Regions from separate parts of the Streptomyces sp. NBC_01261 genome, predicted to be linked through region 2. Evidence: riboswitches for the same ligand, from Rfam matches in the RefSeq annotation. Region 2 holds a riboswitch; each other region holds the start of a gene.
What was found. Region 2 has a riboswitch for ZMP and ZTP ahead of folP (dihydropteroate synthase). Riboswitches for the same ligand answer to the same signal wherever they lie in the genome.
Positions count from the first base shown of each region.

Region 1: it holds a riboswitch for ZMP and ZTP, as region 2 does, so the genes downstream of both, OG226_RS20690 (glycine hydroxymethyltransferase) here and folP (dihydropteroate synthase) in region 2, are expected to answer to the same signal.
Region 3: it holds a riboswitch for ZMP and ZTP, as region 2 does, so the genes downstream of both, OG226_RS06395 (bifunctional 5,10-methylenetetrahydrofolate dehydrogenase/5,10-methenyltetrahydrofolate cyclohydrolase) here and folP (dihydropteroate synthase) in region 2, are expected to answer to the same signal.

Region 1 is NZ_CP108463.1:4,759,443-4,769,659, forward strand. It holds gene OG226_RS20685 (hypothetical protein) at 1-270, shown strand, start outside; gene OG226_RS20690 (glycine hydroxymethyltransferase) at 316-1,770, opposite strand; ZMP/ZTP riboswitch at 1,802-1,891, opposite strand; gene rocD (ornithine--oxo-acid transaminase) at 1,983-3,200, shown strand; gene OG226_RS20700 (hypothetical protein) at 3,303-4,148, shown strand; gene pdxR (MocR-like pyridoxine biosynthesis transcription factor PdxR) at 4,591-6,021, opposite strand; gene OG226_RS20710 (carboxymuconolactone decarboxylase family protein) at 6,068-6,565, shown strand; gene OG226_RS20715 (isocitrate lyase/PEP mutase family protein) at 6,612-7,334, shown strand; gene OG226_RS20720 (ABC transporter substrate-binding protein) at 7,341-8,297, opposite strand; gene OG226_RS20725 (ABC transporter permease) at 8,299-10,217, opposite strand, start outside.
Region 2 is NZ_CP108463.1:2,794,428-2,804,644, forward strand. It holds gene OG226_RS12075 (SCO6880 family protein) at 1-243, shown strand, start outside; gene OG226_RS12080 (DUF6238 family protein) at 278-730, shown strand; gene OG226_RS12085 (ATP-binding protein) at 759-2,264, shown strand; gene OG226_RS12090 (hypothetical protein) at 2,380-2,763, shown strand; gene OG226_RS12095 (hypothetical protein) at 2,790-3,479, shown strand; gene OG226_RS12100 (hypothetical protein) at 3,617-4,198, shown strand; gene OG226_RS12105 (hypothetical protein) at 4,296-5,069, shown strand; gene OG226_RS12110 (hypothetical protein) at 5,096-5,593, shown strand; gene OG226_RS12115 (hypothetical protein) at 5,700-6,782, opposite strand; gene OG226_RS12120 (RNA polymerase sigma factor) at 6,779-7,357, opposite strand; gene OG226_RS12125 (hypothetical protein) at 8,155-8,385, opposite strand; ZMP/ZTP riboswitch at 8,634-8,725, shown strand; gene folP (dihydropteroate synthase) at 8,781-9,596, shown strand; gene OG226_RS12135 (NUDIX domain-containing protein) at 9,596-9,991, shown strand.
Region 3 is NZ_CP108463.1:1,450,122-1,460,338, reverse strand. It holds gene ctaD (aa3-type cytochrome oxidase subunit I) at 1-1,247, opposite strand, end outside; gene OG226_RS06405 (RNA polymerase sigma factor) at 1,353-1,874, shown strand; gene OG226_RS06400 (CU044_5270 family protein) at 1,962-2,861, shown strand; gene OG226_RS06395 (bifunctional 5,10-methylenetetrahydrofolate dehydrogenase/5,10-methenyltetrahydrofolate cyclohydrolase) at 2,862-3,710, opposite strand; ZMP/ZTP riboswitch at 3,732-3,816, opposite strand; gene OG226_RS06390 (nuclear transport factor 2 family protein) at 4,075-4,440, opposite strand; gene OG226_RS06385 (hypothetical protein) at 4,612-4,908, shown strand; gene OG226_RS06380 (ABC transporter ATP-binding protein) at 4,988-6,742, opposite strand; gene OG226_RS06375 (patatin-like phospholipase family protein) at 6,771-7,664, opposite strand; gene OG226_RS06370 (S-(hydroxymethyl)mycothiol dehydrogenase) at 7,850-8,938, shown strand; gene OG226_RS06365 (MBL fold metallo-hydrolase) at 8,938-9,567, shown strand; gene OG226_RS06360 (SDR family oxidoreductase) at 9,657-10,217, shown strand, end outside.

The sequences.
Region 1 (10,217 bases), 2.0 Mb from region 2:
GAGGTGAGGGACGACGACATCCGCTGGCATCGGGCGCCGCGCGCGGTCTTCGCGCAGATGGAGCGGGCGGGGATGCTCGGCGGAACCGGTAACAGCAGCAGGGCAGTTGGGGGTGGGTCTGAATCGGCGGGGCCGGCCGGACCTGTCTGGTGGGCGGCGGCGGGGGTGGCTGTCGGGATCGGCGGCACGCTGCTGATACGCCGCGCGGCGGCCCGGCGTGAGGCCGGACCGCCGCGCGAGGAACCACGACAGGAACTCATCGATCTGTGAGAGTCGCCGATCTTTGACAACTCAACAGAGGGCGTGTGTCGGCTGTCAGCCGAGGTCGATCTCCGGGTACAGCGGGAAGGCGGCGACGAGGTCGGTGGCGCGGTGGGAGATCTCGTCCGCGATCTTCGGGTCGAGGATGTGCTGGGCCTTGGACGGCGCGCCCTTGCTGGTGGTGCCGGGCTCCGTGGTGGTGAGGACGCGGTCGATGAGACCGGCGACCTCGTCCATCTCGGCGGTGCCCAGGCCACGGGTGGTCAGGGCGGGGGTGCCGATGCGGATGCCGGAGGTGTACCAGGCGCCGTTGGGGTCGGCGGGGATGGCGTTGCGGTTGGTGACGATGCCCGAGTCGAGGAGGGCGGCCTCGGCCTGACGGCCGGTGAGTCCGTAGGAGGAGGCGACGTCGATCAGGTTGAGGTGGTTGTCGGTGCCGCCGGTGACGAGGGCGGCGCCCCGGCGCATCAACCCGTCCGCCAGCGCACGGGAGTTGTCGACGATGCGCCGGGCGTAGTCCTGGAAGGAGGGCTGCCGGGCCTCGGCGAGGGCGACGGCCTTGGCGGCCATGACGTGCGGGAGCGGGCCGCCGAGGACCATCGGGCAGCCGCGGTCGACCTGGTCCTTGAGGGAGTCGTCGCACAGGACCATGCCGCCGCGCGGGCCGCGCAGCGACTTGTGGGTGGTGGTGGTGACGATCTGGGCGTGCGGGACCGGGTCGAAGTCGCCGGTCAGCACCTTGCCCGCGACCAGGCCGGCGAAGTGCGCCATGTCCACCATCAGGGTCGCCCCGACCTCGTCGGCGATCTCGCGCATGATGCGGAAGTTCACCAGGCGCGGGTAGGCGGAGTAGCCGCCGACGATGATCAGCGGCTTGAACTCACGGGCGGAGGCACGCAGGGCCTCGTAGTCGATGAGGCCGGTGACGGGGTCGGTGCCGTAGGAGCGCTGGTCGAACATCTTGCCGGAGATGTTGGGGCGGAAGCCGTGGGTGAGGTGGCCGCCGGCGTCCAGGGACATGCCGAGCATGCGCTGGTTGCCGAAGGCCTGGCGGAGTTCGGCCCAGTCGGCGTCGGAGAGGTCGTTGACCTGGCGGACGCCCGCCTTCGCGAGGGCCGGGACCTCGACGCGGTCGGCGAGGATCGACCAGAAGGCGACGAGGTTGGCGTCGATGCCGGAGTGCGGCTGGACGTAGGCGTGGCGGGCGCCGAAGAGTTCGCGGGCGTGCTCGGCGGCAAGGGACTCGACGGTGTCGACGTTGCGGCAGCCGGCGTAGAAGCGGCGGCCGATGGTGCCCTCGGCGTACTTGTCGCTGAACCAGTTGCCCATGGCCAAGAGGGTGGCCGGGGAGGCGTAGTTCTCGGAGGCGATCAGCTTGAGCATCTCGCGCTGGTCGGCGACTTCCTGGCCGATGGCGTCGGCGACGCGCGGCTCGACGGCGCGGATCACATCGAGGGCGGCACGGAAGGCGGTGGACTCGTTGGAAGGGGGCGCGGAATTGTCGGGCATGGGGACCTCCGGACGTGGCGTTCGGCGTTCTCGGTACGGCCCAGGCGCACGGCACACATTCCAGCTCGGGCCGCTCCCCGATGGTCGGTCCCATCCCAGCGCGCCAGTCACGGCCCGCCGGTCAGCCTACCGGGCGTGCCGGACGGTGCGGCTCCCGCGTCCACCATGCGGGCGAGGATAGGAAAGGGGCACCTTCACCCCCGGGAGACGCCGTGACCAGTACGGAAGCCAGTACGGAAGCCCTCATCGCCGCCGCCGAGGCGCACACCGCGCACAACTACCACCCGCTGCCGGTGGTCGTCGCCACCGCCGACGGGGCGTGGATGACGGACGTGCGGGGACGGCGGTATCTGGACTGGCTCGCCGGGTACTCGGCGCTGAACTTCGGGCACGGCAACCCGCGGCTGATCGCGGCGGCGAAGGCGCAGTTGGAGCGGGTGACGTTGACGTCGCGGGCGTTCCACCACGACCGGTTCGGCGCGTTCTGCGAGCAGTTGGCGGAGCTGTGCGGCATGGAGCTGGTGCTGCCGATGAACACGGGTGCAGAGGCGGTGGAGACCGCGGTGAAGACGGCCCGGAAGTGGGGGTACCGGGTCAAGGGCGTGCCCGAAGGGAGGGCGAAGATCGTGGTGGCGGGCAACAACTTCCACGGGCGTACGACGACGGTCGTCAGCTTCTCGACCGACCCGGAGGCGCGGGCGGACTTCGGGCCGTACACGCCGGGCTTCGGGATCGTGCCGTACGGGGATCTCACCGCGATGCGGGCGGCGGTCAGCGAGAACACGGTGGCCGTGTTGCTGGAGCCGATCCAGGGGGAGGCGGGGGTGCTGGTGCCGCCGGCCGGATATCTGGCGGGGGTACGGGAGTTGACGCGGGAGCGGAACGTGCTCCTCGTCGCGGATGAGATCCAGTCGGGGCTCGGGCGGACGGGGCGGACGTTCGCGTGCGAGCACGAGGGGGTGGTGCCCGACATGTACGTGCTCGGGAAGGCGCTGGGCGGTGGGGTGGTGCCGGTGTCGGCGGTGGTGTCGAGTGCGGAGGTGCTGGGTGTGTTCCGGCCCGGGGAGCACGGGTCGACGTTCGGCGGGAATCCGCTGGCGTGTGCGGTGGCGCTGGAGGTGATCGCGATGCTGCGGTCGGGCGAGTACCAGGCGCGGGCGGCGGAGCTGGGGGAGCATCTGCTCGGGGAATTGCGGGAGTTGACCGGCACCGGGCGAGTGACGGCGGTGCACGGGCGGGGTCTGTGGGCAGGGGTCGACATCGCGCCGGCGGTCGGGACGGGCCGGGAGGTCTCGGAGAGGTTGATGGCCCGGGGCGTCCTGGTGAAGGACACCCGCGGGTCGACGATCCGGATCGCGCCGCCGCTGATGATCAGCCGGGAGGACCTGGACTGGGGACTGGCCCAACTCCGCGCGGTGCTGGGGGTCTAGGGCCGTTGCCGGTCCGGGGAATCTCCAGAGATCGGTGAGAGGGCCCACACGGGAGGCCCGTGGCGATCTCCCCTCCCCTACAGTCACTTTGTGCTCTTTGGAATGGTGTGCGCGCTCGGCGCGGCGGTCTGCTTCGGTACGGCGACGGTGTTGCAGGCGGTCGCCGCGCGGGCGGCCACGACCGGTGGGGGTGGAGACGCGGCGCTGCTGCTGCGGGCGCTGCGGCAGTGGCGGTATCTGGCGGGTCTGGGGCTGGACTGTCTGGGGTTCGTGTTCCAGATCGTGGCGCTGCGGTCGCTTCCCATCTACGCGGTCGGGGCGGCGCTAGCGTCGAGCCTCGCGGTGACGGCGGTGGTGGCCGCGCGGCTGCTGGGAGTTCGGCTCAGCGGGGTGGAGTGGGCGGCGGTCGGCGTGGTGTGCGCGGGGCTGGCCATGCTGGGGCTGGCGTCCGGGGCGGAGGGGCACCGGGACGGGTCCATGGCGTTGAAGTGGGCGATGTTGGCGACGTCGGTGGCGGTGCTGTTGCTCGGGCTGGTCGGGGGGCGACTGCCGGAGCGGGGGCGGGCGTTGACGCTGGGGCTGGGGGCGGGGTTCGGGTTCGGGGTGGTCGAGGTGGCGGTGCGGTTGATCGACTCGCTCTCCCCCGCGACGCTGGTCGGCAATCCGGCGACGTACGCGCTGCTGGTCGGTGGGGGTGCGGCGTTCTTGTTGCTGACGACGGCGTTGCAGCGGGGGTCTGTGACGACGGCGACGGCGGGGTTGGTGATCGGGGAGACACTCGGGCCGGCGGCGGTGGGGGTGGTGTGGCTCGGGGACCGTACGCGGGACGGGTTGGAGTGGCTGGCGGTGCTGGGGTTCCTGGTGGCTGTGGCGGGGGCGTTGGCATTGGCGCGCTTTGGTGAGGCGCCGGCGGAAGCAGCCGACGAAGCTCCCGTGGAAACGGCGTAGGCCTGGCCACACGGAAACGGCGGCCTCGGGCCTGTCCGGCGGATCAGGTCGCAGGAAAACTACGGTGCCTGATCGGCGCCGGTGCGCGGGGCCTGGTGCGTGCAGTTGCAAGGCGGAGGAGGGAGTCGACGCGGTGGGGGCACCTCCCGGCCGAAGGCCGGGGGACGTCGGCGACCGACGACAACGCCGCTGGGGGTCCCCCACGCCTTTAGGGCAGTGGGGAGGGCGTGCCACACCCCGCGTCTGCGACAGGATCCGCCGGACAGGCCCTAGTACTACAGCCGGACTTCGCCACGGCCGTCACCGAAGATACGCGCGGCGACAGGCGGCACGCCGACATCCTGCCAGGTGAGCGCCGTGCGAGACCCCCACAAACTGACACTCCATCAGCCCGACCGGCTTCCCAGAACGGCCCTGACCTGCATCCGGCTGTAGTACTAGGTCACGGCAGCACCCTGCACAGCGCCTCCACCGCCCCCGCCCACGCATGATCCGGCGGCGTGCCGTAACCCACCACCAGCGCGTCCAGGGGATCCACGAGGGCCTGTTCGTGGCGGTAGAAGGACAGGGCGTGGAGGGCGAGGCCCTGCCAGGCGGCGGCTTGGACGACGGATTGTTCGCTGCCGGGTGGGAGGCTGAGGACGGCGTGGAAGCCGGCCGCGATGCCGGTGACGTGGACGTCGGGGGCGCGCTGGGCGAGGGCGGCGACCAGGGTGTCGCGGCGGCGGCGGTAGCGCAGGCGGGCGGCGCGGACGTGGCGGTCGTAGGCGCCGGAGGTGATGAACTCGGCGAGGGTCAGCTGGTCCAGGACGCCGCAGGTGTCGGTGCCGCCCTTGGCCTTCGCGACCTCCTCCATGAGCGAGGGGGGCAGGACCATCCAGGCGAGGCGGAGGCCGGGGGCGAGGGACTTGCTGGCGGTGCCGAGGTAGACCACGTGGTTCGGGTCGAGGCCCTGGAGGGCGCCGATGGGCTGGCGGTCGTAGCGGAACTCGCCGTCGTAGTCGTCCTCCAGGACCAGGCCGCCGGTGCGTCGGGCCCAGTCGACGACGGCGGAGCGGCGGTCGTGGTGGAGGGGGACGCCCATGGGGAACTGGTGGGCGGGGGTGAGGAGGACTGCCGGTTCGTCCGTCAACTGGCCCGGGTTCGCGCCCAGTTCATCGAAGGGGAGCGGGCGGGTGCGCAGGCCGGCCTCGTCCAGGATCTGCCAGTGGACGGCGAGGCCGTAGGACTCCACCGCGATCGTGTGGGCGCCGCGGGCCCGCAGGACGGCGCCGAGGAGGCGCAGGCCGCTGGAGATGCCCGCGCTGATCAGGATGCGCTCGGGGTCGGCGCGTACGCCGCGGGCACGGGCGAGGTAGGCGGCGAGGGCGGTGCGGAGTTCGACGCGACCGCGCGGGTCGCCGTAGCCGAGGGCCTGGTACGGGGCGTTGGTGAGGGCGCGGCGGGCGGCCTTGAGCCACTCGGTGCGGGGGAAGGCGGCGAGGTCGGGAGTGCCGGGGACGAGGTCGTAGGTGGGGCGGGTGAGGAGGCGGCGGGGTGGGGTGGTGTCCGTGGGCGGGACGACGGCGCTCCCCCACTGCCTTAAGGGCGTGGGAGGTGCCCCCATGCCGACGCGGGTGCCGGAGCCCTGGCGGGCGGTGAGCCAGCCCTCGGCGACGAGGTCGGCGTAGGCGTCGGCGACCGTGTTGCGGGCGATGCCCAGGTCGGCGGCGAGGGAGCGGGAGGAGGGCAGCCGGGTGCCGGGGGCGAGGCGGCCGGTGCGGACGGCGTCGCGCAGCGCGTCCGTGAGGCCGCGGCGGACGCCGGTGCCGGTGCTGGTGGCGGTCGGATCGAGATGCAGGTCGACGCCAAAAGTGGCCCAGGATTTCGCCATGGAAATGGACCATACTCCTGGGCTGCCTGACTTCTAGAGTCGAGACATGACCACGACACAGGAAACTCCTTACGCCCATGAGCACAGCCCCCGCCTGGACTGGGCCCAGCACGCACCCGAGGTCTACAAGGCGATGGTCCGTCTCGACATCGCCGCCCGGCGGGGCCTCGACCCGAAACTGCTGGAACTGGTGAAGATCCGCACCTCGCAGCTCAACCACTGCGCGTACTGCCTCGACATGCACACCAAGGACGCGCTCGCGGCTGGCGAGAGCGTGGAGCGGATCATCCAGCTCGCCGCGTGGGAGGAGTCGCGGCACTTCTACACCGAGAAGGAGCTGGCGGCGATCGAGCTGACCGAGGCGGTCACCGTGATCACGGACGGCTTTGTGCCGGACGAGGTGTACGCGCGGGCGGCCGAGCAGTTCGAGGAGGCCGAGCTGGCGCAGCTGATCGCCGCGATCACGGTGATCAACGCGTGGAACCGGTTCGGGGTGAGCACGCGGATGGTGCCGGGACACTACAAGGCGGGACAGTTCAAGTGACGTCGCCCGCACGGGTGTTGGGCCACGAGGTGCGGGGGTGTCGGCCGTGAGCGAGGTGGAGCTGTTCCGGAGTCTGCATCGGCGACGGCTGCCCGGTGACGCGCTGGTGCTGCCCGGGCCCTGGGACGCGGTCAGTGCGCGGACGTTCGTGGAGGCCGGGTTCCCGGCGCTCGCCACGCCCAGTGCCGGGGTCGCCGCCTCGCTCGGGTACGAGGACGGGGCGGTGCCGGCGGACGAGATGTTCGCGGCGGTCGCGCGGATCGTGCGGGCCGTGGACGTGCCGGTGTCGGCGGATGTCGAGGGCGGGTACGGGCTCGCGCCGAAGGAGTTGGTGGAGCGGCTGTTGGAGGCGGGGGTCGTGGGCTGCAACCTTGAGGACTCCGAGGGTGGGGTGCTCAAGGATCCGCGTCGGCACGCTGATTGGCTGGCCGAGGTGCGGGCGGTGGCGGCGGAGCGGTTGTTCGTCAACGCGCGGGTCGACACCTTCCTGCACGGTGACGGGAACCCCGAACGGGCCATCGAGCGGGCCGCGTTGTACGTCGCGGCGGGTGCCGACTGTGTCTATCCGATCATGGCTCCGGCCGAGGTGCTGCCGTTGCTGCGGTCCGGTATCCAGGGGCCGGTGAACGTGCTCGCGCGGCTGGACGGCGAGGGCCCCTCGCCCACCGAACTGGGTGAACTCGGGGCCACACGCATCACGTTCGGACCGGGGCTCCAGCGCTGGGCGGCACTCGCGCTCAAGGAGAGGGCCGTAGAGCTGAAGGGGTGAGCGGGGTCAGGACAGCCAGGCCTTCCAGGTGGAGGGGTGGTTGTCCACCCACTTCTTCGCGGCGTCGGCCGGGGAGAGTTTCTGGTCGGCGATCATGAGGGAGACCTCGTTCTGGTCCTCGGTCGTCCACTTGAACTTCTTCAGGAAGGCCGCCGCCTTGCCACCCTTCTTGGCGAAGTCCGTGTTGAGGTACTTCTCCAGCGGGGTGTGGGGGTAGGCGCAGGCGACCTTGGCGGCGTCGGCGTCACAACCCTCCTTGTAGGCGGGGAGTTCGACCTCCGTCATGGGGACCTTCTCGAAGAGCCACTGGGGGGCGTACCAGTAGGTGAGGAAGGGCTTCTTCTCCTTGGCGAACTGCTTCATCTGGGTGATCTGCGCGGCCTCCGAACCGGCGAACACCACTTGGTAGTTGAGCTTCAGGTTCGTCACCAGGGCCTTGTCGTTGGTGACGTAGGAGGGCGAGCCGTCCATCAACTGACCCTTGCTGCCGCTCTCGGCGGTGCGGAACAGCGAGGAGTACTTGTCGAGGTTCTTCCAGTTCGTGATGTCGGGGTGCTGCTTGACCAGGTAGGTCGGGACGTACCAGCCGATGTGCCCGGTGACCCCGAGGCCGCCCGCGCGCGTGATCGTCTTCTTGTCGTCGACGTAGCGCTTCTCCTGGTCGGGATGGCCCCAGTCCTCCAGGATCGCGTCGACCCGGCCCTGGCTGAGCGCGTCCCAGGCGGGGACCTCGTCGACCTGGACGGTGTCGACGCGGTAGCCGAGTTTGTGCTCCAACAGGTACTGCGCGACAGCCACGTTGGCCTGTGCGCCCACCCAGGACTGGACGGAGAGGGTCACGGTCTTGGAGCCCTGCGCGTTGGCGAAGGGCGAGGCCTGCTTGGTCATGTCGGCGGCGCCACAGCCCGAGAGCAGGGCGAGGGACGTCACCGCGGCCACTGAGTAAGCCGTACGAACTCGCATGTCACGCTCCCTTCTTGGTGCGGCGTTCCGTCGGCTGGGTCACCCGGTCGAGCATCAGGCCGAGGCAGACGATCGCGGCGCCGGCGACGAGTCCGGTCGCCAGGTCGCCCTGCGCCAGGCCGAACACGGCGTCGTAGCCGAGCGCGCCACCGCCGACCAGGCCGCCGATGATGACGACGGCGAGGACGAGGACCACGCCCTGGTTGACGGCGAGGAGCAACGCCGGGCGGGCGAGCGGGAGTTGGATCTGCCTTAGTTGCTGGGCACTGGTCGCGCCGAGCGAGCGGGCCGATTCCAGGGCGGCCGGGTCGACCTGGCGCAGGCCCTGGGTGGTGATGCGGACGACGGCGGGGAGGGCGTAGACGACCGCCGCCGCGACGGCCGGGGCGCGGCCGACGCCGAAGAGGGCGACGACCGGGATCAGGTATACGAACTGCGGCATCGTCTGGCAGACGTCGAGGACGGGGCGCAGGGCGCGTTCGAAGCGGTCGCTGCGGGCGGCGGCGATGCCGGTCGCGAAGCCGAGGACGAGGGTGACGGCCACGGCGGCCAGCACCTGCGACAGGGTGTCGAGCGACGGCTTCCACACCCCGAGCACGCCGATCGCGGCCATGGCGAGGACGGCGGTGAGCGCGGTGCGCCAGGTGCCGATCACCCAGGCGAGGGCGGCGACGATCAGCAGCACCGACCACCAGGGCAGCCACTGCAGACCGTCGCGTACGGGATCCAGGACCCAGGTGGTGAAGTGGCCGGCCCAGTCGGCGGTGCCGCCGAGGTAGGGGACGCCGGAGTAGAGGTGGGCGGTCATCCAGTCGACGACGCGGTTCACGGGTTCGGCGATGTTCAGGGTCCAGCCGGAGGGCCAGTCCAGGGCGCCGGCGAGCCGGGCCACCACCGCTACGACCACCGTGGCGCCGAGGGCGTACAGCCACGGGCGGAGACCCGACCCCGGCTCGCCCGTGGACTCGTCGGTCTGTTCGCCCGCTGCGGCCGTAACCCGGTCCAGTACGACGGCCAGGAGCACGATCGGGATGCCTGCGGCCAGGGCGGCGCCGACGTCAACGGAGGCGAGGGCCTGGTAGACGCGGTCGCCGAGGCCTCCGGCGCCGATGACGGAGGCGATGACGGCCATGGAGAGGGCCATCATGATCGTCTGGTTGAGGCCGAGGAGGAGCTGCTTGCGGGCCAGCGGGAGCCGTGCGGTCAGCAGACGTTGGCGTCCGGTGGCGCCCAGGGACTCGACGGCTTCCAGGACTTCCGGGTCGGCGTTGCGCAGGCCGAGCGCGGTGAGGCGGGCCATCGGCGGGGCGGCGTAGACGACGGTGGCGAGGACGGCGGCGGGGACGCCGATGCCGAAGACCAGGACGACGGGGAGGAGGTAGGCGAAGGCGGGGAGCACCTGCATGGTGTCCAGGACCGGGCGCAGTGCGCGGTCGGTGCGCTCGGAGAGGCCGCCGGCCAGGCCGAGCAGGGCGCCCACGACGACCGAGGTGAGCACCGCGACCACCATGAGCGCGAGGGTCTGCATGGTCGGCACCCACATGCCGAGCAGTCCGCAGGCGAGAAAGGCGACGCCGGTCCCGATCGCGAGCCGTAGGCCCGCCACCCGCCAGGCGACGAGGGCGCCGAACGCGGTGACGCCCGCCCAGCCCGCGGCGAGCAGCACCAGGTAGACGGCGCGTACGGAGAGGACGACGGCGTTGCTGATGTAGCCGAAGAAGTAGAGGAACAGCGGGGAGCTGTCGCGGTTGTCGATGATCCAGTCGTTGGCCCGGCCCAGCGGACCGGACAGGTCGACGGTGAGAGCGTGCGGCCAACTCCCGCTGGCCCAGTGCGCGTTGGCGAGCGGTACGAGGATCGCGGCGGCGAGCGCGAGCAGCAGGAGCTTGTGCGCGGCCCGGTGCCGGAGGACTCCGGGGA
Region 2 (10,217 bases):
GAGGCCGACTCGATCGAGTACCAGGACATCAAGTCCCGTGAGCGCCAGCTCATCGCGGGCCACGCGGATGTCGCCCTGACCGGCCTGCTGACCGTCTCGGCCGACAACGAGGAGGAACTCCGTTCCGCCTGCGCGGTCGTGGAGACCGCGGCCGTCGGCGCCCAGCTCGATCTGCGGCCGCTCACCTGGCAGCAGGCCGAAGCGTTCACCGCCGCCGCCATGCCGCTCGCCCTCGCCGCCTGACGGCGCCCGTCCCTCCCTCCGAAAGTGCACCCCCATGTCCCGCACCGCCGGCCCGACCTCGCAGGACTTCGTGCCCTTCGCCACCGCCGCGCTCGACTTCCACCGCGCGCTCAACATCCCAGGCGGTCCACTGGTCACCACGCGCGCCGAGCTGGACGCCCTGCACGCCCACCTCGTCGCGCTGCACGGTCTGCTCGACGCCCATACCGGCCGCACCGGACAGCTCGTCCCGGCCGAGGGCGACCACCTCCGCGCCGCCCGCACGCGGATCTGGCAGGCCGCCGACCACGTCCACGCCGCCTACCACGCGGCACCCCGGCCGGACTCCGGCGAGGTGCCCGACCGTGAGGCGTGCCAGGCCCAACTGCCCGAGGGTGCACCGGAGTTGACCATCTGCCAGCGCCACCAGCGCACCGCGCACCTGGTGCGCCGCCGCACCACCCCGGCCGACCTGCACACGCCGTTCACCGGCCTCGTCCGCCGCTGACCCGCCCTTTCTGTCTGGAGAAACCTTCATGCCCCGCATCCGCGCCAGCGCCTCCCCCCTGTTCGTCCCCCGCAAGGCAACACGCGCCGAGCAGCGGGCCGCCCGCGCCGGTTTCGCCGCAGCCCGCCACAAAGCCCGCCGCGCCACCGCCCCGCCGAAGCACCGCGCCGAACAGACCCTCGACCCTCAACTGCGTCCCACCTACCCGCCATCCGGGCGCCCCGGCCCCGCCTCCGCCCGGGGCGGCAAGCTCAACCTGCCCGCCCATCGCATGACCACCGCCACCGTGTCCGGCGCCTACCCGTTCCTCGCCGAGGGCGGCCTGGGCGCGGAGGGCATCTTCATCGGCAGGGACGTGCACGCCGAAGCGGCGTTCTGCTACGACCCGTTCTCCCTGTACAGCAGCGGCCGGATCGAGGGCTTCACCAACCCGAACGTCGTCCTGGCCGGGATCATCGGCATGGGCAAGAGTGCGCTGGCCAAGTCCATCGCCACCCGGGCCATCGCGCACGGCTACCGGGTCTACGTTCCCTGTGATCCAAAGGGCGAGTGGACGGCCGTCGCTCAGGCCCTCGGCGGCTACAGCATCGCGCTCGGCCCGGGACTCCCCGGCAGGCTCAACCCCCTGGATGCTCCGGCGCGGCCCGCCTCGGTGAGCGAAGGCGACTGGTCGACCGAGGTCCGCAAGCGCCGCCTCCTGCTCCTGGCGGCCCTGGCCCGCACCGTGCTGAAGCGCGATCTGATGCCGATGGAGCACACCGCCCTGGACCTCGCGCTCGACCTGGTCGCCGCCGAGGCCGACGCCGGCGGCGCGGTGCCGCTGCTCGGCGATATCGCGCACGCCCTCGGCTCACCCGAGCGTCTCGACCGGGCCCTCGGCGACCAGGCCGGGCGCATGGGGCCCGCCGCGCAGGATCTCGCGCACGCCCTGCGCCGTCTGGTGCACGGCGACTTGAGCGGCATGTTCGACGCTCCCTCGACGGTGGCCTTCGACCCGACCACCCCGATGCTGTCCATCGACCTCTCCCGGCTCGGCGGCTCCGGCGACGACACCGCCCTGGTGCTCGCGATGACCTGCGCGAGCGCGTGGATGGAGTCCGCGCTCGCCGACCCGGACGGCGGCCGACGATGGGTGATCTACGACGAGGCCTGGCGGGTGATGAGGCACGTCGGTCTGCTGGAGCGCATGCAGTCCCAGTGGAAGCTCTCGCGCGGACTCGGCATCGCCAACCTCATGGTCATCCACCGCCTCAGCGACCTACTCAGCGCGGGCGACGCCGGCTCGCGCGGCCGGGTACTGGCCGAGGGCCTCCTGGCCGACTGTTCCACCCGCATCATCTACCGCCAGGAACCCGACCAACTCGCCGCCGCTGCCTCATTGTTGGGCCTTACCGGCATCGAGACACAGGCGGTGTCCGCCCTGACGAAGGGTCGGGGCCTGTGGAAGGTCGCGGGCCGGAGCTTCATCACCCAGCACATCCTGCACCCGGCCGAACGCGAGCTGTTCGACACCGACGCCCGCATGGCCGCCTAGCAACTAGCCATCTCTCAAACGGAGTTGAACCATGCCATCGACCGAACGGCGAGCGGGCCGCCTTGACGAGCACAACTCTGCCGCAGCGGCGAGTTGGGGCACTATCGCTCCAGCCGTGGACTGGAACGACCGGCTCGCCACAGCTCGGCCCAAGGAGTTCACCGAGCTGTTCCACAAGGCGATTACGGACGACTTCGGCGCGGTGGCGCGACTGCATCAGATGCTCGAAACCGCCTCGCAGTGGTGCCGTATCCACGACGCCCGCAGCAGTGCCGCCGAGCTGGACACCCTTGCCGACCGCCTGACCGACCTCGGCGAGGAACTGCACCTCGTAACGGAGGACGTAGGCCACGAGATCCACTCCCGCTCGCGTCGAGCGGCAACGGCGGCCGGTCTCTCCCCAGCCATGTCCGTCCGCGGGACTCCCGTCGGCCGACAGAGCGAGACTCCAGCGTCCCTCCCACCGAACACCGTCCGCTCAGAGTCGCGTTCGCGGTGAACACCGGCACAGGAACGAGGACAACCGTGCCCACCCCTCCCACTTCCCACGAAACCCAGCCGTCGACGAGCACCGACCCCCTGGCGTGGCACCAGCACATCCCGGCACTGGCCTCCGCCGCTGCCAGCATCAGGCAAGCCTCCGATGCCTGGGACGCGGTCTCGGACTCCTTCTGCGACCACGACGGCTGGCCCACCTACGAAGAGGAGTACGCGGACGGCAAAGCGAAACGTGATGCCGAGGCGTGGAAACACGTCGAGGTCTTCCTCGCCCACGGCCCCGAGGTACTGGCCGGCGTCCGCGCCGCCGCCACCGGCGCCGACTACGTCGAGGGGCCAATTAGCGACGACCTCCGACGGCTGCGCGGAATCGACACCACCCTCGAACGAGCAGGCCAGATCCAACACGAGTGGGACCAGGTCATGGCACTCATGGAGGGCTCGCAACCAGGCTCGCTGCAGCGCTACGAGAGCCGGGCCAAGGAGATCCGCAACTCCGAAGGCTGGCATCACGCGGACGAGCTGTCCTTCCAAGGCCCGGCGCTCGTCCGGGCGGCCGACTACCTGGCCAACCGAATGGATCCCGACCAGCCCTCACAGACCGAGCGCGCCCAGGTCGCCCTCGCCCGATCCGCCTCCGGCAACCGCGCGGCCCTGCCCGCTTCCCCGGCCACGCCCGTGGTGCCGAACCCACCGATCCCTCGCCGGTCCCGCTGACGTCCCTAGCGCCGATCTGCGGCGCGGCCGAACCGGCCAATCACCTGATCCTCGTGGAACGCCACCACCCCGGCCCACCCCACACGCCCGCGCCTCACACCCTCAACCGCTCGGGTACCCGGTCACGGAGAACACTCATGCACGCCGATCAACCCCTGGTCACCATCCAGCAAGAGGGCTCAGCCATCACCGCACGGACCAGCGGACCGCTACCCCAGCACGGCGCCGCCGACCCTCCGGAACGAGAACACGGGTACGGACACCTCACCGCTCCCCTCCGTCGGCGCGGCCTGGAGTGCACCGTCGAGTACGGCCTCAGCGACTACATCGTCCACGCCCAACTCCCCGACGGCAGCGCACTGTTGATCTCGCCACCCCGGGAACCGCCGACCGACCACCCACCCGGGCACCCCGAGAGCTGGATGGTGACCCGCGCGCACCCCGACAACTCCGCACTCCACGAAGTGCTCTACGACTCTGAACCCGACGGTCCCCAGGCCCGGCACGGTGGCAGCATCCCGAACCTGCTCACCGCCATCGACGCGCGCCTGGATCAACTCGGCGTGCCTCGACGGGCGGAAGCTGCCTCACCGCGAGTAGGTGCTGCACTCGCGCCCTCGCCGTCTGCCCAACGCACGGTCCAAGACCGCCTGCCAGCAGCCCCGGCGGCCCGCCCGAAACTGCCGCCCACCCATCCCTCATCCGCACCCGCTCGCTAACCACGTCCCGCCTCGGAGCCCTCTATGCCCCTCACCAGCAGAATCATCCCGGCCCTCGACCGCCCCGCTCCCCGCACCCACACCGGATGGATCAGCCATGCCCGCCCCCGATCACGACTCGCGTCCCGACGTCGCAGTCGGCCACCACCTCGACTACGGCATCGTCGCCGCGAACCCCAAGCAACTCGCCGCCAGCACATGGATGTTGAAGCGTCTCGACTTCCACCCCGTCCACGGCCACCCGACGCTGCACGCACTGACCGACCAGCAGCGTGACGGACAGGAGCGTGCCACCCGGGCCGTCGCGCTGCTGCGCAAGGTCGGCTACCGCGTCGATGCGGACGCCGCGTTCGACCCCTCACTCGCCCGGGCGGCACCGGCCGCCCGTCACCAACGTCCGCACGCAGAACCAGACATCGCGTTCGCCGAGCATCCTCAACTCGGCATCGTCGCATCCGCCGGCCACCACTTCTCCGCGACCGGCGGCCGACTCGCCCTGCTGGACGAGGGCTGGCGGCACGATCCGAACGCGGGCGTCTACACCCTGCCCACCACCATCGGGCGCACCGCAGCCTTGAAGAAGGTCGCCAACGTCACGTCGTCAATGCACCGGTCCGGCCTCCGAACCGTAGCGGAACCCCTCCTCGCCCAGGACCTGACGCCCTACCGGCAACCTACGTCCGCGCCGGCCGCCCCCCGCGAACGGGGCCAAGGGCCCACCACCGACGAGTTCTCCATCAGCGCGGCCGCGCTCGCCTCCAGCCCAGCCCGCGCCAGCCTCGCGGACAAGGCACCGGGTCCCGCTCCCGCCACAGCCGCTCCGGCGGCCCAACCGGTCGACCCGCGCATCGCCTTCTCCCGCAACCGCTGACCCAACTCCCGTAAGGAGCAGTTCCCATGGCCGTGAAGACCATCTGGCAGATCACCCACTCCTGCGGCCACCCAGCCGAACGCGACCTGTCCGACCGGGCGGCCGACCGCCGCGCGGGCTTCGCCGAGTGGCTCGCCAAGCAGGAGTGCACCGACTGCTGGCGGGCCGCGAAGGAGGGCAACGATCAGGACAAGGCTGCTTGGCTGGAGGCCAAGCGGGCCGAAGAGCAGGCCGAATCCGAAGCCTGGTCGGAGCAGTACCGGATGCCGCCGCTGGAGGGGAGCAAGCGGTCCGTCGCCTGGGGTGTGCGCTGCCGCCACAATGTCCTGGCCACCGCCTACACCGCCCTGGTTCTCGAAGGTGAGACCAGCGAGACGGAGTGGGTCGCGATCGAGGAGGCCGCTCGCACCATCACCCGCGCCGGGTGGTGGATCGACCAGCGTTCCTTCGAACCCAGCGACCTCACCGAGCTGCTCCAGGCCGCCACCGCGGCCGACCGGCCCACCGAGAACCCCCACTTCTGACCGCCTTCTGTCCCGCCGAGGCGGGGCACCAGCTCTCCCCGCTGTGTTCCGGTCGGCCGGTCTACGCACAGCGTCCGTCTGCTGACCACTTTGGCCAGGCACAGGGTTATCCCAAGTCGACGGCAAGACCTCGCACGGTTGCAGTGCCGGATCGAACTACCCAGATTCCGCTGTAGGGAGAGGTCTCCTCCGAGCGACTCTTGAGTTCTTCGACGTCCAGGGCAGGAGGCCACTGAGTTCCGGTCTCCGACCATCGCACGCCAGCAAGGTCGAGGCCGTCGAGGTCAACGGCCCGGAGATCAGCGGTGGTGAAGTCGTTGATAAACGCGTGCACGGAGTCCCGGTCAAGCGCGGGTGCTTCCCGATCCAGAACCGTACCGATGGCTCGTGCGACTTCATTGACACGGATGTTGACGAGGGTGGACGTGAGAACACGGTCATGGGAGCCGACACGCTCGAGGACGAGTTCAAGGTCGCGGGCGCGAGAGTGGGCGCGATCAAGTAGGAGTCCGAGGGAAGAACCTTGACGGCGGCCTCGAACACGGATGCGATGGAGGACGCGGAGCATGGCGCGGACGCGGTCGAGATCACGGGCAATGGCATGAGGATGGTTGCGGTTGCGGCCGGTCCCGCGTTCGAGGTCGAGACTGACGGCCAGGTTGAGAGAGCGCACGCGCTCCAGACCACGTTGGAATTCGCCGTCGCGATCGCGCTCGGTGTCCGCACCGAGGCCGACAGCGTGGTCCAAGTCGTCTGCGAGGGCACGGACCAGATCCAGGTCTAGGTCACGTGCGTGATCGCGGGTTAGGTGGTCTCGGGCAATCGCGATGTCGCGTGTGAGGGCACGGTAAGCGGTGACGACGTGCGGGTTCGTACGCAGGGACAAGCGGTCTGATGCACCGACAGGCCAGGCAATCCCACTATCGCTACGCCCTCTATTAGTGGGGCGAGTGATCGGCTGGGAGGACGGAGAGAAGGACGGGAGAACTGCCCTCAGGCCTGCCTCAACGTCGAGGACCCACCCGAGACGATCCACCGCGGCGTCGTGGCGGACCTGTAGCAGCGCCTCACGCAGGCCGGCTTCGACATCCAGGACGTCTTCTAGGTGGGCGGCCAGGTTGCGTCCGTACTGGTCGAGAAGGTGATCGACGGTCTGGTCGTGGAATTCGGGCTCGGGGTGGTAGGTCACTGTCCCCCCTCCCGTGCTTTCACATAGGCCGCTGCGGCGCGACGTGCCTTCACAAGATTGCTTCGCACGGCCTCAGGTGTGATCCGTAACTGCTGAGCGATCTCACGGGGCGTGAAGTCGTCGAGAGTCCAAGCCAGGACCTGGCGCTGCCGAGGTGGCAAGCTACGCAGCAGTGGCAACAAGTCGTAGCGGTCTTCCCATTCTGCGATTGCATCCGGGTCAGAGAGCAACGATGTTGGTTCGGGGATCTGCTCAACCGGGTCCTCCTCAACGGAAGCGACCCTGCGGGCGAGCTCGCGGGATGCGACGGTGTGGGCCCAGGCCCGAGGCCCGCGAAGGTGGTTCCAGTGTTGGTACGCCTTCAGCATGGTGTCCTGGGCAATGTCAGCGGCGACAGGGATCGTGGCCCCCTGATTGACCAGAAAACCAACGAGTTGCCGCGTATTTTCGCGGTAGAAGGCGGAAAATTCCTCCTCTACCTGGCGCGGGGCGGCAGGGCCTCCCTGGAGTTCCCTTTGATGAGCGGCGGTTGCACTCGGCAGGTCGGTGCTGTCTAGTGGATCTTGGTCGCTCATTCTGCCGGAGTTCCCTCACGAGCTGGGGTACGGGTGATCTTCATACGAATGCGGTGCCCATCGTGACTCTGGTCATCCAACTCCACTTGAACGCCCGGTGCTACCGCTTCAGTGATGCCCCGCAGGGACTGCCGCCGGACCTCTTCGCCACGGGTGCGCCAGCGTAGGCGCAGCCAAAGGGCCAGCAGGGCACAAGCGTTCGCTGATATAAGCGAGGCAAGGGTCATGGTCGTGGCAGAGTCCATGCGTGTCCTCTTTAAGCGTCTCGGCTCCGCGTCCTCCGCGAAGCCCCGTCACCTAGTAAGAGTCTGAAGAGGGCATGATCGTGAACTCTGGACTCAAATTGGTCGGCATGCAGCCGTGCACAGTCGTACGAGCCGCAGTGGGACGCCCTGGACGTGCGGGTCGGGCCATCGGCCCACATGGGCAGGGCTACCCAGTACATCCACCTCGCCCGGGCGAACTGTCCTCGGGCGTGCAACCGACCGCTTAACTACTGCCAATCGGGCAGGAACACCCGAACCTCTGGGGGTGGTGGTTCAGCGGACAGCATGTGGGCCCACTAGCTCTTGGACCGGTGACCGCCGTCCGATCCCGTCCCGACGACGCGCCCCGCTCCCAGGCCATGAGTACGCGTTCGTTCCCGTCGGCGTCCTCGGTCAGTCGGATGACGACCTTCTCGTCGCTGCCGTAGAGCCCGACCCAGTCCCGCCAGGTTCGGCGGGCTGTCGCACCGTCGGCCCACACCCCGGAAACCGCCGGCCCGCCGGTCGCGAACTGGAGTCGGACCAGGTGTGTCACGGCAGCCGCCCCAGTGCGCGGGCCTGCCGCCTCAGCTCTACCCGCGCGCCGGGCAGCCGACGGGGGCTGGACCAGTACGGGTGAAACAGCAGCTGCCCGGACAGCGCGTGCAGGCGGCGGCGCAGTGCGGTGGCGTGCACGGGGCGCGGCACGGCGAGCGCCGCGTATGTGCGCTGCCAGTCCGCCTGGAGTTCGATCAGGTCGGGCGGGAGAGGGGCGTGCTCCATGACAGCTATTAGGCCACATGTTCGATTTTCTCGCCAAGCTGACGCGCCCGGCTGTGACGTTCAGCGGTAGTTGGCCATGCGCAGCGATAGTTGGCCTCGTTCGACAGACGGGCCAGCCGAGCCATGCGTAGGAGGTGGCTGCCGTCTATGGCTGCAGGGGCTTGGCCGCCCGGCTCCCGAGGGCATCCCGGCCGCTACAGCAGACTTTCGCACGGCACGGACATCGGGTGCGTGGCCCGGATAGGGTCAGGGCGAGCCGTGACTGGCGTGTCGAGATGGGCGTAACCATCGGGGAGCGGCTTCGTCACATGGACGTGTGCCGCGCGCCTGGGCTTCTTGGGAGCAACCTGGGAGGCACCGTCGTGGTTCGGTACGTATACCCCTCACCTTTGGGCATCGGTCGGCCGTTGTTGGTCGGGATCCTCAACATCACCGCAGACTCGTTCTCGGACGGCGGCAGGTTCCTGGCCACTGAGGATGCGGTGGCACATGCGCGGCGGCTGTGGTCGGAAGGGGCCGACATCGTCGAACTGGGCCCTGCGGCCAGCCACCCGGGAGCCCAGCAGGTGACTGCCGCTGAGGAAATACGGCGGCTGACCGTCGTCATCGACCGGCTGGTCGCCGAGGAGGTGCCGGTGTCGGTCGACTCCTTCCTGCCGGAGACCCAGCGCTTCGCAGCGGCGCGTGGGGCCGCGTACGTGAACGACATCCAAGGCTTCCCCGACCCAGCCCGGTACGAAGAACTCGCCGACACCGACTGCCGGCTCATCGTCATGCACTCTGTGCAGCGCATGGGACCCGCCACCCAGGTGAAGACCGATCCCGCCGCGGTGTGGGCGGGGATCGAGGAGTTCTTCGCCGAGCGGCTGGCCGCGCTGGAAGCGGCTGGCATCGGCCGGGAACGGCTGGTCATCGATCCAGGACTGGGCTACTTCCTGGGCACCGGCCCGGAACCGTCGCTGAGGGTGCTGGCACATCTTGAGCACTTGAAGGCCAGGTTCGACGTGCCGGTCCTGGTTTCTCCCTCCCGGAAGTCGTTTCTTCGGGCGCTCACCGGGAGCAGCCTTTCGGAGATCGGTCCGGCAACTCTGGCGGCGGAGCTGTACGCGGCCTGCCACGGGGCGGACTACATCCGCACCCACGACGTTGCCGCCATCCGGGATGCACTCACCGTCTTCAACGCTCTGGACGCGGCCAAGGCAGGTGCGTGATGGAGCAGCGAGAGGCGATCGTCGCCGTGGTGCGGCGGGGCGAGCGGGTGCTCGTCATCCAGCGGGGCCCGCTGGCCCGGCTGCCGGGGTACTGGGCTCCCCTCAGCGGCAAGCTGGAACCCGGTGAGACGCAGGAGGAAGCCGTGGTCCGGGAAGTGTACGAGGAGGTTGGCCTGCGGGTCTGCCCCGTGGCCAAGGTCTGGGAGTCGCAGACCGAGGACGGCGCTTTCTGCCTGCACTGGTGGACCGCCGAGGCAGAGGAAGGCGAGGTCGTGATGCATCCGAGCGAGGTGAGCGACGTGCGCTGGATCACGCCGCGAGAATTCTCCCGGCTTCAGCCCGTCTTCGCGGCCGACAACCGCGTGTTCTTCGACCGCGTGCTGCCGCAGCTCTGACGCCTCAAGTCGCCGTGTGGGCGGTCGGCAGGAGCCGTCGGCCGCCCACCTGCTCGACGTCCGGGGACCCGCACGCTCCGGTCTCCGGTCTCCAATGTCCAAACGCCCAGCTGCCAACTACCTCTGCCCGAAATGGCCAACTGTCCTTGAGCGCAGCCCGGTCACCAGCAGTCTTGCCGCCGCTCCTGGCCACGTGTGTCCTGCGCTGTCGGAGGCTGTTGCTTGC
Region 3 (10,217 bases), 1.3 Mb from region 2:
AGCGTCCAGAAGGTGATCTTGCCGAGGCGCTCGTCGAGCATCCTGCCGGTCATCTTCGGCCACCAGAAGTGGAAGCCGGAGAACATCGCGAACACGACGGTGCCGAAGACCACGTAGTGGAAGTGGGCGACGACGAAGTACGAGTCGGAGGTCGAGAAGTCGATGGGCGGGGCGGCGAGCATGACGCCGGTCAGGCCGCCGAACACGAAGGTGATGAGGAAGCCGGTGGCCCAGAGCATCGGGGTCTCGAAACTCAGGGAGCCCTTCCACATGGTTCCGATCCAGTTGAAGAACTTCACGCCGGTCGGTACGGCGATGAGGAACGTCATGAAGGAGAAGAACGGGAGCAGTACTCCGCCGGTGACGTACATGTGGTGGGCCCACACCGTCACGGACAGACCGGCGATGGAGATCGTCGCGGCGACCAGTCCCATGTAGCCGAACATCGGCTTGCGGGAGAAGACCGGGATGACCTCGGAGATGATGCCGAAGAACGGCAGCGCGATGATGTACACCTCTGGATGCCCGAAGAACCAGAAGAGGTGCTGCCACAGCAACGCCCCGCCGTTGGCGGCGTCGAAGACGTGTGCCCCGAATTTCCGATCCGCCTCCAGCGCGAAGAGCGCGGCGGCGAGAACCGGGAAGGCCAGCAGAACGAGTACCGCGGTCAGCAGCACGTTCCACACGAAGATCGGCATGCGGAACATCGTCATGCCCGGTGCGCGCATGCAGATGATCGTGGTGATGAAGTTGACCGCACCGAGGATCGTGCCGAAGCCGGAGAAGGCCAGACCCATGATCCACATGTCGGCGCCGATACCCGGCGAACGGACCGCGTCCGACAACGGGCTGTACGCGAACCAGCCGAAGTCCGCCGCGCCCTGCGGGGTGAGGAAGCCACCCACCGCGATCGTCGAGCCGAACAGGTAGAGCCAGTAGGCGAACATGTTCAGCCGCGGGAACGCCACGTCGGGCGCGCCGATCTGCAGCGGCATGATCCAGTTCGTGAAACCGGCGAACAGGGGCGTCGCGAACATCAGCAGCATGATCGTGCCGTGCATCGTGAACGCCTGGTTGAACTGCTCGTTCGACAGGATCTGCAGGCCGGGTCTGGCGAGTTCGGCGCGCATGAGGAGCGCCATCACGCCGCCGATGCAGAAGAACCCGAACGCCGTGACCAGGTACAGCGTGCCGATCGTCTTGTGGTCCGTGGTCGTCAGCCACTTGATGCTCTTGAGGTCTCTCACGCCCCGCCTGTGTCCACGCGCCGCCCGCACGTCACACTCGACGGACGCGAGGAGAATCACGAAATCGGGTGTGACGATCGCCCCGGTGCCGGACACGAACGGAACATGAGCAACGACGAGAACTTCGCCGCTGCCTATCGCGAGCACTACTGGGCGGTCAGCCGCTATGTCGCGCGGCGACTGGACGGGCGGAGCAGCGAGGTCGAGGAAGTGGTGGCGGAGGTCTTCACCGTCGCCTGGCGCCGCCGTGCGGATCTGCCGCCGACCCCGTTGCCCTGGCTGTACGGCGTGGCCCGTAACTGCCTGGCCAACGCGGTGCGCGGGTACGGGCGGCGGCGTCGGCTCGTCGACCGGCTGGGCAACGACGAGAGCGCGCATGGGCGGCAGGTCGTGGCCGGGCCCGGTGCGGACGCGCCCGGCGGCTGGGTGCACGAGGCGTTGGCGCGGTTGTCTCCGGCTGATCGGGAGGTGCTGCGGTTGACGGCGTGGGAGGAACTGGGTGTGGAGGAGGTCGCCGTCGTTCTCGGGTGCGGGACGCGTGCTGCGGCCATGCGGTTGCATCGGGCGCGGCGGAGGTTGAGAGCGGAGATCGATCGGCTCGCGGTGCTTGGAGGGGCGGGGCGATGAACACGTGTTCCGCGGCGCCGTCGTGGCTGGTCGCGCAGTTCCCCGCGTCCCTTGAGGGCGCCACAGTCACCCTGAAGGAACATCGCCATGGCTGATGAACTCGAACTCCTGCGCAGCGCCAACCCGTTCACGAGCGACGGGTCCCCCTACGGCGACGGGCCGCTCGATCATCACGCCGAGCGTCGGCTCAACGGGCTGCTGCATGACCGGCGTTCACGGCGTCGCCGACTGCTGTGGAGCCTTGCGGCCACCGCTGCCGTAGCCGCGACCGTGCTCACTCTGGTGCTGGGCGGGCCGAGCAGTACCCCGGCGGTGGCGGCTCCCCGTGCTCTGGTCGTGCAGGCGCACTCCACGCCCGTGTCCCTGAAGCAGCTCGCCGCCCTCGCCGCGGCGGTCGCGGCCGACGGAACTCCCGCTCTGCGCAGGGGAACTCACGTGCAGTCGTGGAGTCTCGGCATGTCCGACGACAAGCCGCCGGTCACCATCCCCGAGGAACGCATCGTGCGCTGGAACGCGGACGCCAGTCACACGGAACGTGTCGTCGAGGACGGGCATGTCCTCAAGGAGACGACGTTTCCGCCGAGTTGGAGCGATGTCCCGCCCGATGCCCGGCCCCCGCACGACATGGCCGGACTGCGGGCGTACCTCCAGGAGACGGCGTACAGCAAGACGCCGTTGACCACCCCCGAACTTCTGTCGGCCGTGGGGGAGTTGCTGGACCACTGGACGCTCGGGGCGCGTGAGTCGGCCGGGTTGGCGCGGCTGCTCGCGGGGGCGGACGGGCTGCGGCCGGTGGGGGAGGTGACCGACCGCCTCGGGCGGCACGGGCAGGCGTACGTCTATCAGCGGTCCGCCACCCGCCTGATGCTGATCATGGACCCGGCCACCGGCGCCGTCCTCGGGATGGAGAGCACCTTCACGAAGGACCAGCCCGAGTACGGCGTCAAGGCCGGGGACGTCATGGACTACAGCGCGTGGACGCGTTGATCACACCCCGAGCTGCCGGGCCGCGGCGGTCACCGTCTGCTCCAGGAGCGTGGCGATCGTCATCGGGCCGACGCCGCCCGGCACCGGCGTGATCAACGAGGCGCGTTCGGCGGCGGATTCGAAGTCCACGTCGCCGACGTTGCCCGCGTTGTAGCCGGCGTCGACGACGACCGCGCCGGGCTTGATGTCCTCGCCGCGGATCAGCCGGGGGCGGCCCACGGCGGCGACCACGATGTCCGCCTCGCGGACCACCGCGGACAGGTCCCGGGTACGGGAGTGGCAGTAGGTGACCGTCGCGTCGCGGGCCAGGAGCAGCATGCCGGCCGGCTTGCCGAGGATCGCGCTGCGGCCGACCACGACGGCCCGCTTGCCGGACGGGTCGACGTCGTACTCGTCGAGCAGCCGGATGATGCCGCCGGGCGTGCAGGACACGAAGCCCGGCAGGCCGAAGCTCATCGTCGCGAACGACGCGAAGGTCACGCCGTCCACGTCCTTCTCCGCCGCGATCGCCTCGAACGCGGCCCGCTCGTCGATGTGTTCACCCATCGGGTGCTGGAGCAGGATGCCGTGTACGGCGGGGTCGGTGGAGAGCGCGTCGAGGGTGGCGACCAGGTCGGCGGTGGTCGTGGTGGCGGGGAGTTCCACGTGCCGGGACTCGATGCCGGCCTTGCGGCTGCGGTTCTGCTTCATCCGGACGTAGGTGACGGAGGCCGGGTCCGCGCCGACCAGGACCGTCGCCAGACAGGGCGCCGTACCGGTGCGCGCGGTGAGGTCGGCGGCCTTCTTCGCGGTGTCCTCGACGATGCGCCGGGCGAGCGCGGTGCCGTCCATGAGCCGTGCCTGAGACATGATCCACTCCTGAGCTGGTTGACCAATCGCCCAGGCGCACGGCATCGACTCCGCGTGGGCCGCTCCACGGTGGTGCTCCACCTCAGCGCCAGTCACGACCCACGAACAGCCTAACCGACAGGTCCACGGCCGTCAGGGCCCGCTCACCGACGCCGGACGCGGTGGGTCCGACCAGCAGGTGGTGGCGGAAGCGGTCGGGATCGTGCCGCTCGCAGCACCGACCCCAGCAGAGCGGCGGACGCTCGCAGGCCCGCTGCGGAAACCGGTGCTCGGCGTCGCGTCGCGGCGGAGCGGGCGGGTGCCGTGGTCGCCGAGAAGGTCCAGGTCAGACTGGTGTTGATCCGGACTCTCGGCACCATCCGCGCTAGCCGTCCCATGCCTGGATCATGGTCTGTCGGGTGATCTTGCCGTCCTGCAGCAGGAGCATCGACTCGGCGAGGACGCGGGCCCCGTCCGGGTACCGGCAGGACTCGCTGTAGGCGACCCGGTCCCCTTGTACGACGCACTCCTCCAGCTTGTGGGTCATGTCGCGGCTGTAGACGTCGGCGAGCATCGCGCCGATCTCGTCCCGGCCGTGCAGGACCTTGGGGTGACTGGGCTGGGTCTGGTGGTCGACGACGTGGATCTCGGCGTCGTCCGCGTAGAGCGACAGCAGTGTCGCCGCCGTGTGGTCCTCGATGCCCCGGCGCAGGGCTTCGGTGTCGAAGCCGGGGCGTGCCGCGGTGCCCATGGTGACCTCCTCGGAGGGCCGCGGCCCGAACGGGAGCGAGCCGCGGCGGGCCTCTCCTACGAGACTCCTCCGCCGCGCCGGGGTCGGCAAACCGGGCGGCGCGCTCCGCCTCACGGGTGAGCGGTGCCCGGTACCCGTGACCGCGTGGGGACCGGCCGCGTTGCTGAGGGCATGATCTCAACACGACGTATCGCCGCCGCCGTTGGTCTTGCCGTCGGGGTCACCGGCCTCGTCGCGCCGATGGCGAACGCCGCCGACGCGCCCGCCTTCAAGGACGGCAAGGTCAGCCCGGTCGCCCTGCTGGACTCGCTCGCGGTGAGTGAGATCCCCGCCGAGCACCAGGCGGAGATCCCGAAGGTCGCCAGTCAGCTTCAGGGCATGAACCACCTGAACGACCTCCAGCAGCTGCACCAGGTCACCGACATGGCCGCGCCGGTGACGGGACTCCTCCCCAGCATCGAGCCGTGAGCCCGCAGTACTGATCCCGCGGAGCACGCAGACCGTGAGGGCCGTCCGGAAACGGGCGGCCCTCAGCCGTTCCGCGAGGTCAGCCCGCCGTCGCCAGGAACTGTGTCGCCGCCAGTTCCGCGTAGAGCGGATCGGCGGTCACCAGTTCCCGGTGCGTGCCCACCGCGCGGACGCGGCCCGCGTCCATGACGACGATCCGGTCGGCCATCGTCACCGTGGACAGCCGGTGCGCCACGACCAGGACCGTCGTCGTACGGGCCACATCGGCGACGGTGTCGCGCAGGGCCGCCTCGTTCACCGCGTCGAGCTGCGAGGTCGCCTCGTCGAGGAGGAGCAGGCGGGGGTGGCGCAGCAGCGCGCGGGCGATGGCTACGCGCTGGCGTTCGCCGCCCGAGAGGCGGGTGCCGCGGTGGCCGACCAGGGTGTCGGTGCCCTTCGGGAGGCGGGCGACCAGGCCGTCGAGCCGGGTCGTCTTCAGGACGCGGATGACGGCGTCGTCGTCCGCGTCAGGGTTGCCGAGCACCAGATTGTCGCGCAAGGAGCCCGACAGGACCGGGGCGTCCTGCTCCACATACCCGATGGCGGACCGGAGTTGGGACAGTTCCCACTCCGCGAGGTCCCGGCCGTCGAGGGTGATGGCGCCGGACTCGGGGTCGTAGAAGCGCTCGATGAGGGAGAACACCGTGGTCTTGCCCGCGCCGGATGGGCCGACGAACGCCGTCATGCCCTGGGCCGGTATCCCGAAGGTCACGCCGTGGTGGACGTAGGGGAGGTCGTCGGCGTAGCGGAAGCGGACGTCGTCGAAGGCCAGGGCCGCTGGTTCGGCGCCGGGGGAGGGCAACTGGGCGGGCAGGGACGGGGGTTCGGCGGGGAGGTGGAGCGCCTCCTGGATGCGGGAGAGGGCCGCGGTGCCCGTCTGGTACTGCGTGATCGCACCGACGACCTGCTGGATCGGCTGCATGAGGTAGAAGACGTAGAGGAGGAAGGCGACCAGCGTGCCGATGTCGATCGCACCCGTCGCCACCCGCGCCCCGCCCACCGCGAGGACCGTGATGAAGGCGACCTGCATCGACAGCGCGGCCGTATTGCCGGCGGCGGCGCTCCACTTGGCGGCCCGCACGCTCTGCCGCCACGACTCCTCGGCCGCCGCGTGCAGGGTGCGTTCCTCGCGCTCCTCGGCGCCGGACGCCTTCACCGTGCGCAGCGCGCCGAGGATCCGCTCCAGCGAGGCGCCCATCACGCCGACCGCGTCCTGCGCCTGCCGGCTGGCGCGGTTGATGCGCGGCAGGATCAGGGTGAGCACGGTGCCCGCGCCCGCGATCACGGCCAGGGTGACGCCCAGCAGTACCGGGTCAACGATGCCCATCATGACGACAGTTGCGACGAGCGTGAGCCCGCCGGTGCCGAGTCCGACGAGCGAGTCCGTGGTGACCTCGCGCAGCAGCGTCGTGTCCGAGGTGATGCGGGCCATCAGGTCGCCGGGCTCGCTGCGGTCCACGGCCTCGATCCGCAACCGCAGCAGATACGACGACAGCGCGCGCCGCGCACCGAGCACCACCGACTCGGCTGTACGCCGCAGAACGTATGAACCCAGCGCGCCCAACGCCGCGTTGGCGACCACCAGCGCCGACATCGCGAGCAGCGCCCCGGTGATCGTCCGGTCGTGCGACAGGTCGTCGATGAGCCCCCGCGCCACCAGCGGCAACAGCAGCCCGGTGCCCCCGGTGACCAACGAGAGCAGCGCGCCCGCCAACAGGGCCCAGCGGTGCGGCCGTACGTAGTCGAGGAGCAACCGCCAGGCCGGCGGACCGCTCTGAGTCCCTGCGATGCTCACGGCGCTCCTCGGGAGTCGGTCGGAGCATTCAGGCTACGTCGGTCGCCGCCCGCGGTGTCGGCCGGTCGTGGCCTGTCCAGAACGCGGCGACCTGCGACGCGATCTCTCGTCCGAGGTCGCGACCGGCAAGGGCGGACGGCCCGCGCACGCCCGGATCAAGCGGGTTGGTGCCGAACGCGGCGACCGCGGCGGCATCCGCGTACACCACGTGCACGCGTGACGGCGCGAGCGTGGCGAGTTCCGCGGGGTCGATCGAATATTCCGTTGCCGTGCGCTCCGGCTGCGGGAGGAGCACCAGAACGGGGTCGAAGCCGACTGCGAGGTCCGCGTTCGCCATCGTGCGCACCCCTCCGTCGATGTAGCGGTGTCCTGCCAGCGGAACGACGGGCCAGACGCCCGGAACGGCCGAACTCGCCTCGACGGCGTCGACGAGCGAGATCCCCGACGTCCGGTCGAACACGACCGGGACCCCGGTGTCCGCATCCACCGCGGTGATGCGGAGATCGCGGTCGCTCCACGTCATGCCGGAGAGCCGAGCCTCGATCGTGCCGCGGCGGACCGCACGGTCAACTGTCCTGGTGTCCTTGGCGATCGCGCCGATCCGGCGGCGTGCGTCGTCCGGCGAGGTCGCCTCGCTGTGGGCCGCGGCCATGCTCGCCATGAAGGCGTCGAAGTCGGCTTCGACATACACCTCGGTCGGCGTCTCGTGGAGTTGCCGCTCGAAGAGAGCTTCGAGCGGTGCACCCGTGGAGAGGTGAGCGGCCACGGTCGATCCGGCCGACGTGCCGATCAAGGTCGTCGGCGCCCCGATGACACGAGCTGCCGCCTCCGGCTCGACATCCTGGATGCCGAGCAGCACCCCCGTCTCCCACGCGATCCCCGCGAGACCTCCGCCGGCCAGAACCAGTGCGCCATGTGCCATGCCGCGAGCCTACGCCACCCCGGCAACACGCCTGCCGCTTCCGTGACTTGGACGTCCGGCCGGTTCCCGGCACCGGGATCCCGGTGCGAGCGGCCACTCCGCAGGAGGACGCCGTCGCGCCCTTACCGATCAGTCACGCGTAGGGTCGGAGGGCAGGGACAACGGCGACGAAAGGGTTCAGGACCATGGCGCAGGAAGTACGCGGCGTGATCGCACCGGGCAAGAACGAGCCGGTCCGGATCGAGACGATCGTCGTGCCCGATCCCGGACCCGGCGAGGCCGTGGTGAAGGTACAGGCCTGCGGGGTCTGTCACACCGACCTGCACTACAAACAGGGCGGCATCAGCGACGACTACCCCTTCCTGCTCGGTCACGAGGCCTCCGGCATCGTCGAGTCGGTCGGCGAAGGCGTCACCGACGTCGCCCCCGGCGACTTCGTGATCCTCAACTGGCGTGCCGTGTGCGGGAACTGCCGGGCCTGTCTGCGTGGCCGCCCCTGGTACTGCTTCAACACCCACAACGCCAAGCAGAAGATGACCCTCGCCTCGACCGGCCAGGAACTCTCCCCGGCCCTGGGCATCGGCGCCTTCGCCGACAAGACCCTGGTCGCCGCCGGACAGTGCACCAAGGTCGATCCGGCCGTCTCTCCCGCGGTCGCCGGGCTGCTGGGCTGTGGCGTGATGGCCGGCATCGGCGCCGCCATCAACACCGGCAACGTCGGGCGCGGTGACACGGTCGCGGTCATCGGGTGTGGTGGCGTCGGCGACGCGGCGATCGCCGGGTCCCGGCTCGCGGGTGCGGCGCGGATCATCGCCGTGGACATCGACGACCGCAAGCTGGAGAAGGCCCGCTCCATGGGGGCCACGCACACGGTCAACTCCAAGGCCAACGACCCGGTCGAGGCGATCCGCGAGCTGACCGGTGGCTTCGGTGCCGATGTCGTCATCGAGGCGGTCGGCCGCCCGGAGACGTACAAACAGGCCTTCTACGCCCGCGACTTGGCGGGCACGGTCGTCCTCGTCGGTGTCCCGACCCCGGAGATGAAGCTCGAACTCCCGTTGCTGGACGTCTTCGGACGCGGTGGTTCGCTCAAGTCGTCGTGGTACGGCGACTGCCTGCCCTCCCGCGACTTCCCGATGCTCATCGACCTGCATCAGCAAGGGCGCCTGGACCTGGCCGCGTTCGTCACCGAGACGATCCAACTCGACGAGGTGGAGAAGGCGTTCGAGCGGATGCACGGCGGCGACGTGCTGCGTTCGGTGGTGGAGCTGTGATGGGCGCCCGTATCGAACACCTCGTCACCTCGGGGCAGTTCAGCCTCGACGGCGGTACCTGGGACGTCGACAACAACGTGTGGATCGTGGGCGACGACACCGAGGTCGTCGTCATCGACGCCGCCCATGACGCCGACGCCATCCTCGCCGCGATCGGCGACCGCAGGCTGACCGCCATCATCTGCACGCACGCCCACAACGACCACATCGACGCCGCCCCCGAACTCGCCGACCGCACCGGCGCCACGATCTGGCTGCACCCCGACGACCTGCCCCTGTGGAAGCAGACCCACCCCGACCGCGACCCCGACGCCCATCTCGCCGACGGCCAGGTGATCGAGGCCGCGGGCGCCGACCTGAAGGTGCTGCACACGCCGGGGCATGCCCCGGGCGCGGTGTGCCTCTACGACCCCGCGCTCGGCGTGGTCTTCACCGGCGACACCCTCTTCCACGGCGGACCGGGCGCCACGGGACGGTCGTACTCCCACTTCCCGACGATCATCGACTCCATCCGCGACCGGCTGCTGACCCTCCCGGCCGAGACGAAGGTGCTCACGGGACACGGCGACTCGACCACCGTCGGGGCGGAGGCCGCGCACCTGGAGGAGTGGATCGCGCGGGGGCACTGAGAGGCACCCGCTAAAACCCGACAGAAGATGTCCGGCTTCTCCTGCACGATCGACATGACAGCGAGTCGAACGAGCACGGGAGGTCGGACATGCCGGGTCCACTGGAAGGCAAGGTCGCGCTGGTCGCGGGGGCGACGCGCGGCGCGGGACGCGGGATCGCCGTGGAACTGGGCGCGGCCGGCGCCACCGTCTACGTGAGCGGTCGCAGCACCCGCGCGCGGCGCTCCGAGTACGACCGGCCCGAGACCGTCGAGGACACCGCCGACCTCGTCACCGCGGCCGGTGGCCGGGGCATCGCCGTACCCACCGACCACCTGGAGCCCTCGGCCGTACGGGCCCTCGTCGACCGGATCGACGACGAACAGGGGCGCCTCGATCTCCTCGTCAACGACATCTGGGGCGGCGAGCACCTCTTCGCCTGGGACACCCCCGTCTGGGAACACGACCTCGACAAGGGACTACGGCTCCTCCGGCTGGCGGTCGAGACGCACGCGATCACCAGCCACCACGCGCTGCCCCTGCTGCTGCGCCGGCCCGGCGGCCTGGTCGTCGAGATGACCGACGGGACCGCCGAGTACAACCGCGACACCTACCGGGTCTCCTTCTTCTACGACCTCGCCAAGTCGTCCGTCCTGCGCATGGCCTTCGCC